Linked DNA regions of Formosa sp. Hel1_33_131. The protein of the gene in region 2 interacts with the protein of the main gene of each other region in a pairwise test. Links are inferred from orthologs where the notes say so. Each region holds a gene or a part of one and is shown on either strand. Other genes may lie near its edges.

Region 1 (4,194 bases), 1.4 Mb from region 2 along the record:
CACAAATTACCTCGATGCACGTTCGTCCACTTATTGTACCGACGTTGCAAAAGTGACACTGTCGCCAGTATTGCATGTCAATGCCGATGATGCTGAAGCCGTGGTACACTCCATTTTATTCGCCTTAGATTTCAGAATGCAGTTTAAGCGTGATGTGTTTATCGATTTGTTAGGCTATCGAAAATATGGTCATAACGAAGGAGATGAACCGCGTTTTACACAGCCAAAACTGTATAAAGCCATTGCCAGCCATGACAATCCGCGCAATATATATGCACAAAAACTAATGGATGAAGGCATTATTGATTCCAATTATGTTTCAAAACTTGAGCAAGACTATAAGGCTTCTTTAGAAACGGAATTAAAAACGTCCAGAAAAGAAGATAAAACTGTCATCACGCCATTTATGCAAGAGGCTTGGGAGAATTTCCCGAGAGCTAAGGCAAATAAAATGCGAGCCACGGTAGATACCACCTACCCAAAAGAAAAACTAGCTTCAATTGCGAAAATCATATCCTCGCTTCCTGAAGATAAAAAATTTATACGCAAGATTTCTCGTTTGATCGAAGCTCGAAAACAAATGTTTGAAGGGGATAAACTGGATTGGTCCATGGCCGAACATTTAGCTTATGGATCTCTTTTAGAAGAAGGGTTTGATGTGCGTATTTCAGGACAAGATGTAGAACGAGGAACCTTCTCTCACCGCCATGCAGTGGTAAAAGTTGAAGACAGTGAAGAAGAAGTTGTTCTTCTCAAAAACATAAGTCCAAACCAAGGACAGTTTAATATTTACAACTCCTTATTATCCGAATACGGAGTGGTAGGATTTGATTATGGCTATGCCATGGCAAGTCCAAACACCCTTACAATTTGGGAAGCTCAATTTGGAGACTTCAGTAATGGCGCTCAAATCATGATTGATCAATACATTTCATGTGGAGAAGATAAATGGAAAACACCCAATGGCATCGTCCTGTTATTACCGCATGGTTACGAAGGACAAGGGGCGGAGCATTCTTCGGGCCGTATGGAGCGTTACCTCCAGCTTTGTGGAAAAGACAATATGTTTATTGCCGATTGTACCACGCCGGCAAATATGTATCATTTATTAAGACGTCAACTAAAAGCAGATTTCAGAAAGCCTTTAATTGTATTCACTCCAAAAAGTTTATTGCGCCATCCAAAAGTAGTTTCTACGGTTGATGAATTTGCAAACGGAAGTTTTCAAATGTTGATTGATGACAAGTTATCACAGGCTGAAACCATTAAAACATTGGTTTTTGTCACCGGTAAATTCTATTATGATTTACTAGAAGCGCAAGAAAATTTAGGAAGAACTGATGTTGCCTTGGTACGTGTAGAACAATTATTCCCACTTCCAGAGGATGAAATGGAGGTATTGATTTCAAAATACAAAAATGCAGATGATATCGTCTGGGCACAAGAAGAACCAAGGAATATGGGCGCTTATGCACACATATTAATGCATATAGAAGATGCTAGAAATTGGCGTGTGGCTTCAAGACGAAGTTACAGCGCACCTGCGGCTGGAAGTTCCACCCGTTCCAAAAAAAGACATCAAGAAGTAATCGATTTTGTTTTTGATAAAACAAAAGATAATCAAAGAAGAAAACTAAAATAAACACACAATGATTTTAGAAATGAAAGTGCCTTCACCAGGCGAATCAATCACAGAAGTAGAAATTGCAGAATGGTTAGTTCAAGAAGGCGATTATGTAGAAAAAGATCAAGCCATTGCAGAAGTGGACAGCGATAAAGCAACTTTAGAGTTGCCAGCAGAAGCGAGCGGAACCATTTCTTTAAAAGCAGAAGTAGGCGATGCTGTGGACGTTGGAGCCGTTGTTTGTCTCATTGATACAAGCGCTGCAAAACCAGAAGGTGATGCCGCTCCCAAAGCGACAGTAGCCACGCCAGAAGTTGTTGCAACACCAAAAGTTGAAACGCCGGCGAACACTACCTATGCTACAGGATCAGCGAGCCCTGCAGCTAAAAAAATACTTTCCGAAAAAGGTATTGAAGCCACTGCAATTGCAGGCACCGGAAAAGACGGACGCATTACGAAAGAAGATGCGGTCAAGGCCGTTCCAGCGATGGGAGAACAGACGAATGTAGAAGGGCGTGGTGTGTCACGGTCTAAACTGTCTATGTTGCGTCGAAAAGTAGCAGAACGTTTGGTGGCTGTCAAAAATGAAACTGCAATGCTAACGACCTTTAACGAAGTTGACATGTCTCCAATTTTCGAATTGAGAAAACAATACAAAGAAACCTTTAAAGAAAAGCACGGGGTAGGACTTGGGTTTATGAGTTTCTTTACGCTCGCCGTGGTGCGTGCATTAAAATTATTTCCTTCGGTCAATTCTATGATCGATGGAAAAGAAATGATTTCCTATGATTTCTGTGATATCAGTATCGCCGTTTCAGGGCCTAAAGGACTTATGGTGCCCGTCATAAGAAACGCTGAAGATTTATCTTTTAGAGGCGTAGAATCGGAAGTAAAGCGCTTGGCAATTCTTGCGCGTGATGGACAAATTACAGTGGATGAAATGACAGGCGGAACTTTTACAATTACCAATGGTGGGGTATTTGGAAGTATGCTTTCAACACCGATTATCAACCCGCCTCAAAGTGCCATTCTTGGAATGCACAATATTGTAGAACGTCCAGTAGCCATTAATGGAGAGGTCGTCATTCGTCCGATTATGTACGTTGCGCTATCTTATGACCATAGAATCATTGACGGAAGAGAATCGGTTGGATTCCTTGTAGCGGTGAAAGAAGCCCTCGAAAATCCACAAGAATTTTTGATGGATGCCGATGTTAAAAAGGCGTTAGAGCTTTAATATATATTTTTTTTAGGTTCCGCGAAATCGGGAGACTTTGTGGAGTTGGGTGATTCAACTTTTAATCATCTGGTCTTTCAGGAATGTAAACCACATCAATTTCTATTTCATTTTCATAGGATACTATAATTGAACACAATACAGAAACACTTTTTCCATTGTGAATAGCAGGTTTCATCACAGGTATTTTTCTAAGCACTCTCAAAATTTCTGCTTGAATGGTGACCTCTGAATTTCTAACTTTCAAACCGGTCAAATTCCCGTTTTCGTTGATTATAAAAAAAGCTTCTACCTGCTTTGGATCTGAAAGATTTAAATCTTTAGAGACACTCAAATTAAACTCCCGCTTTATAAATGTCGATACTTTAGTATTAAAACATTTCATTGTTTCTTCTACAGAAAGTTCCTCACAACCATTATAGACAGGCGCGATTTCTGCATCTTTTAAGATCATCCTCTTACCAGGGGGATAATTTGCTAAACCGTCATCATGTGACATAATGCTGCATAAACTTAACATTGCCTGTTCTTCTTCTTTAGTCATATTTCCTTGCGCCATCACCTGTTCTTGTACAGCATTGATTTTCATGATCAATTCACTTTCTGTGTTTTTTGAAGGGTCAGATGTTTCTTTGCAAGAAACACATAAGAAACTAATAGAGAGGATTGAAATAACTACTAAGTTTTTAAACCTTTTTTTCTTTTCAAATTGAATTTCATAAGTTTTGATTTTTTAATTTGCTTTAAGTCCTTAGCTGGCGCAAGCGTCTCGCTTGTGCCTACAAACAAACTCAAACAATTCTTGTATTTTTCATTCATTTTCTTCACGTTTTCTTTTGCATACTGGGCACGAGCAAAAGATGCTCGCGCTAGCGGGGACATATCAGCCCAAATTTGATTACATTTTTTTAAATTAGAAAGATTAATTTTTGTTATTGTGTTCATTTTTTTTCTAATGTGCTACAACGTTTAGTATAACAAGCGTAGCCTGCCGATAGGCGGCTATGATTTGTTATACAGTGTTGTATGGCGTTATTATTTATTTGTTTTCTAATTCTAACCACTTTTCATAGGTTATGATTCCATTATCAGGCTTTCCTTTTCCATCCAAAACCCCAATATATTCAAGTGAATGTCCGTCTGGGTCTTCAAAATATATCGATATTGCAGGCATCCAAGCAAAAACCATTGGTCTTTCAGTTCCATCATTTAGGAAATTCCGACACTTAATATTCCGTTTCTTTAAATAATCAACAGATTCATTCAGCACCCAATTAGGCTCACATTCAAAAGCAAAATGTCTAATGTCAATTTCCTCTTTGGGCTTTTCCCA
Region 2 (4,920 bases):
TCCGGAGCGTATTTCAGTCGCACTTTCTGGGACACCTCTAGAGAATATCATGCAGTTTCGTTACGATGTTCCCAATTATTATACAAAGGTAAATTTGATTCGGTTCTTAATGGAAGAACGCGATGTGTTTTACCGCGTCCTCATTTTTGTTTCCAACAAACGTATGGCGGACCGTCTGTTTGAATCCCTTGAAGAAGTCTTTAATGACGACTGTTGTGTGATTCACTCCAACAAAACCCAGAATTACCGTTTGCGAAGTATTGAACAATTTAGAGAGGGTTTCAATAGAATTTTAGTGGCTACAGATGTCATGGCACGTGGATTGGATATTGACGATGTATCGCATGTGATCAATTTTGACACTCCTGAGTATCCCGAAAATTATATGCACCGTATTGGTCGAACAGGACGTGCGAAACGAAAAGGAACGAGTATTCTACTTTCAAAAGTTGATGAGACCGATTCTAAAGATGCGATTGAAGCTTTAATGCAAATGAACATTGAAACGTTAGACATTCCTGAAGTGGTCGAAATTTCAAAAGAACTCATTGAAGAAGAGCGTCCACAAATTAATGAGCCTTACAATCCTCACAAACAAAGAGATGAAGATGCGCCAGGGCCGGCTTTCCACGATAAAAAAGAAAAAAATACAAAGGAAAATTTAGGAGGTTCTTATAAATTTATTATTGCTAAGAAATACAAAAAACCACAAACAAGAGGCGATAAAAATTATAACAAACGGAATAAGAAATAAGGGTTAAAGCAATGCTTGAAAATACACAACATTGTAAACGCCCAAGAGTTTTTCTTTGGCACGTTTCAATCTCATTTTGATGGCACTTTCTCCTGCGTTATGAAGCTCCATGAGGTCCTTAATACTTTTAAAATCTTGGTACTTCAACATTAAAATTTGCTTGTCTTCAAAAGGGATTAGCTCCAATGCTTCACTCAATTTTTCTAACTTTAACAACTGATCCAAATCCTCTTCAGTTGCCTGTGCTATGACCTCATCACACATTTGTTCAATGTTTGAAGCATTTTTTTCAAATTTTTTAAACTTATTTCGATGGTAATAATTCACACAATGATTATACGTAAAGGAGTATAACCAAGTAGAAAATTTAGAAGCGCCCCGAAAACTGTGAATTTTAACCACTAATTTCAGAAAAATATCTTGACAAATATCTTCGGCTTCTTGATTGTTTTTTGAAAAACTCAAACATTTATTAAATACCATTAAGACGTAGCGTTCGTACAAAACCTTAAATAGCAAAGGATCTTGCGAGCTTACAATTAGCTCTACTAACAACTCATCTGTTAGTTTGTATGGTAAATAAGAATCATTCAAAGTTAGATTTGTGTATTATCATTGATGCCTTAAAAATGTCACCAACCTGTTATTAATAATCTTGTTTAACTATTTCATAAAAAGATTAGTCAAAATACTGCTAATCAACTAGTTAAATATAATGAAAATTAATAACTATAAGACCTTGAAACTAAAAATATTAAAATAAAAGCAAAAAGAGGCTGTCTGAAAAGTCTTTTTCCTGTCAAGCTGAATTTATTTCAGAATGACCGTTTTATTTACTTTTCGGACAGCCTCGGGTACTAAATTTTATTTTCTTTAGATATGCAAGGCACGGTCTTCAGTAGCAGCAAGGGCTGCTTCTTTGATGGCTTCTGCAAATGTTGGATGTGCGTGTGACATTCTAGAGATATCCTCGGCAGACGCTCTGAATTCCATCGCCACTACGGCTTCTGCAATTAAATCGGCACAACGGGCACCAATCATGTGAACTCCTAAAACTTCGTCCGTAGTTTGGTCGGCTAAGATTTTAACAAATCCATCCAAATCCATACTGGCACGGCTACGTCCCAAAGCACGCATTGGAAATTGCCCTGTTTTATAAGCGATCCCTTGCTCCTTCAATTGTTCTTCTGTTTTTCCAACAGAAGCTACTTCTGGCCATGTGTAAACGACCCCAGGGATTAAGTTGTAATCAATGTGTGGTTTTTGACCCGCAATTGTTTCCGCGACAAATACCCCTTCTTCTTCAGCTTTGTGTGCCAACATGGCGCCTTTGACCACATCGCCAATCGCATAAATATTAGACGCAGAGGTTTGTAAGTGTCCATTGACTTCTACCTGTCCACGATCGGTGAGCTTCACCCCTGCAGATTCTGCATTTAAACCTGCGGTGAATGGGCTTCTTCCCACAGATACCAAACAGTAGTCGCCTTTAAATTCTACCAGCTCTCCTTTTTTGTTTTCTGCTTTTACAGTCACTTCATTTCCGTTGCGCTCAACTTGCGTGACTTTGTGAGAAACATTAATCTTAAATTTTTGTTTTCTAAATACTTTATTTAATTCTTTAGACAGTCCAGAATCCATGGTTGGAATGATGCGGTCCATATATTCTATGACTGTCACATCTGATCCAAGACGTTTGTAAACTTGTCCGAGTTCCAATCCAATCACACCACCACCAATAATGATTAAGTGTTTTGGAATTTCTTTTAATTTCAACGCCTCAGTAGAGGTTATGATGCGTTCTTTATCGACCGTTGCAAATGGCAAAGTCGTTGGCTTACTTCCTGTTGCAATGATGCTATGCTTCGCTTCGATTTCTTCATTGGTATCACCAGTAATGGTGATATGAGTCGCATCTTTAAAAGCCCCCATTCCATGATAGACATCAATTTTATTTTTGGTCATTAGAAAATCTATTCCCCCAGTGGTTTGATCGACAACTGCTTGTTTCCGACCAATCATTTTTTCGAGGTTGACTTTGATCTCGCCTGGGATTTCAATGCCGTGTGCTTCAAAATGCTTTACTGCATCTTCGTAATGGTGCGAAGAATCCAACAATGCTTTACTTGGAATACAGCCTACGTTTAAACAAGTGCCTCCCAAAGTTGCATATTTTTCAATAATCGCAGTTTTCATTCCTAACTGTGCGCAACGGATGGCAGCGACATAGCCGCCAGGCCCAGATCCTATGATAGCAACATCATATGATTTCATAATAGATTGTTTTTAAATTTAATACAAAAATACAAACATATATTCAATGGAAGAATAATTTGATGTCTAAATATTGACGGCCGTGGTATGTTTTACTTCTGAAATCACAAACATACTATTGTTACTGCCTATATGATCTATATTTGTGAGTTTACTCACCATAAATTCCCGAAAAGACTCCATATCTTCGACATGTACTTTAAGCAAATAATCATAATCACCACTCAAGTGGTAAGCTTCCAATACCTCATCAATCGTAGCCACTTCTTTTTCAAATTGACGCACCAGTTCTTGAGAATATTTTACCAGTTTTATATGGCAAAAAGCGACAAATGCCTTGCCAACACTTTGCTTGTTAAGCAAAGCAACATATTTATCAATGACCCCCGCTTTTTCAAGTTTTTTGATGCGCTCATAAACAGCCGTCACGGACATGTCTAGCTTGGATGCCAGTTCTTTATTGGTTTGTTTGGCATCTTTTTGAAGAAAGTTCAGCAATTGTGTATCTATGGAATCTAATTTCATTTTGGATAAATTTCTGGTTAAAAATAGTTTAGATCAAAAATATAAATTAATTATCTATATTTAGACTACTAATTAGTTTTATTTATTGAAAATGAATATAGTTGTTGTTTTTAATTCTAAATAGCTTCAAATTTGGGAAAACATTTAAACTAACTAACCATGGCTTTTAAACCCGCAGACAACATACAAGACTTACAATATTTTGGAGAATTTGGAGGAGTCAATCCATCCATTTCAGATGCGACGACCTTTACTTTCGTCTCTGCCAAAACAATGTCAGACACTTTTGAAGGCAATACCGAAGGTTGTCATTTATATGCACGTCACACCACTCCTTCTAATCTATATTTAAGCGAAGCCCTCGCCGCTTTGGAAGGCACTGAAACCGCCAATGTCTTTGGGTCTGGAATGGGTGCCATTACAGCAGTGCTTATGCAACTCTGTGGCGCAGGCGACCACGTGGTGTCGAGCCGTACAATTTATGGAGGGACGTATGCGTTTCTAAAAAACTTTGCACCCAAACTAAACATTCAAACGAGTTTTGTGGACATTACCAAGCTAGACGTTGTGGAAGCGTCCATCACTCCACAAACCAAAGTCCTTTATTGCGAATCTGTAAGCAATCCCCTTTTGGAGGTGGCTGATATTATAGGGTTGGCAGCACTGGCTAAAAAATACAATTTACAATTGGTAGTCGATAATACGTTTTCGCCTTTGTCAATTTCACCAAACAAATTGGGGGCGGATATTGTCATTCACAGTTTAACCAAGTTTATCAATGGAACGTCTGATACCATTGGTGGTGTGGTCTGTGGCACCCAAGAAATGATTGACAGTTTGAGAAGTTTGATCGATGGTGCTGCCATGTTATTTGGTTCTACAATGGACAGCCGTCCTGCGTCATCCATTTTAAAAAATCTTAGAACACTTCATATCCGAATGAAACAACACAGTATGAATGCGCAGTATTTGGCTGAAAAGTTTCAGAGTGATGGCATCACAACGGTTTACCCCGGACTGGAGTCGCATCCCTCTCATAAAATTTATAAACAGATGATGAATGCCGAATACGGATTTGGAGGCATGATGACGATTGATGCTGGAAGTTTAGAGAAAGCCAATGCGCTCATGGAACTCATGCAAAAAGAAAACTTAGGATATTTGGCGGTGAGTTTAGGATTTTATAAAACCTTGTTTAGTGCACCAGGCAGTTCTACTTCTTCGGAAATTCCAGAAGATGAACAAAAAGAAATGGGACTTGGTGAAGGCCTGATTCGTTTTTCTATTGGATTGGATAACGATATTGAACGGACGTACCAACTGATGAAAGGCTGTATGAAAACGGTAGGGATTTTATCTTAAATCCC

Evidence for each region. The genes of interacting proteins can lie anywhere in the genome.
Region 1: the proteins of lpdA (region 2) and odhB interact in binary tests that used the Escherichia coli proteins (3 or more experiments, as listed by UniProt). The link is inferred for Formosa sp. Hel1_33_131 from one-to-one orthologs.

The regions. Positions count from the first base shown.
Region 1 is NZ_CP017260.1:1,561,255-1,565,448, forward strand. What follows is about bases 978-3,755. They hold odhB (2-oxoglutarate dehydrogenase complex dihydrolipoyllysine-residue succinyltransferase), read left to right. Parts: upstream 978-1,649; coding sequence 1,650-2,861; downstream 2,862-3,755. Other genes in these bases: FORMB_RS07080 (2-oxoglutarate dehydrogenase E1 component), read left to right, coding at 978-1,642; FORMB_RS07090 (hypothetical protein), read right to left, coding at 2,923-3,450; FORMB_RS07095 (hypothetical protein), read right to left, coding at 3,540-3,755. Also shown: more of FORMB_RS07080, read left to right, coding at 1-977; more of FORMB_RS07095, read right to left, coding at 3,756-3,806; FORMB_RS07100 (VOC family protein), read right to left, coding at 3,901-4,194. UniProt on the Escherichia coli protein: E2 component of the 2-oxoglutarate dehydrogenase (OGDH) complex which catalyzes the second step in the conversion of 2-oxoglutarate to succinyl-CoA and CO(2).
Region 2 is NZ_CP017260.1:127,515-132,434, forward strand. The notes cover bases 829-3,756. They hold lpdA (dihydrolipoyl dehydrogenase), read right to left. Parts: upstream 3,029-3,756; coding sequence 1,628-3,028; downstream 829-1,627. Other genes in these bases: FORMB_RS00610 (RNA polymerase sigma factor), read right to left, coding at 829-1,348; FORMB_RS00620 (Lrp/AsnC family transcriptional regulator), read right to left, coding at 3,095-3,553; FORMB_RS00625 (aminotransferase class I/II-fold pyridoxal phosphate-dependent enzyme), read left to right, coding at 3,713-3,756. In the rest of the region: FORMB_RS00605 (DEAD/DEAH box helicase), read left to right, coding at 1-754; more of FORMB_RS00610, read right to left, coding at 758-828; more of FORMB_RS00625, read left to right, coding at 3,757-4,915; FORMB_RS00630 (metal-dependent hydrolase), read right to left, coding at 4,912-4,920. UniProt on the Escherichia coli protein: Lipoamide dehydrogenase is a component of the glycine cleavage system as well as of the alpha-ketoacid dehydrogenase complexes.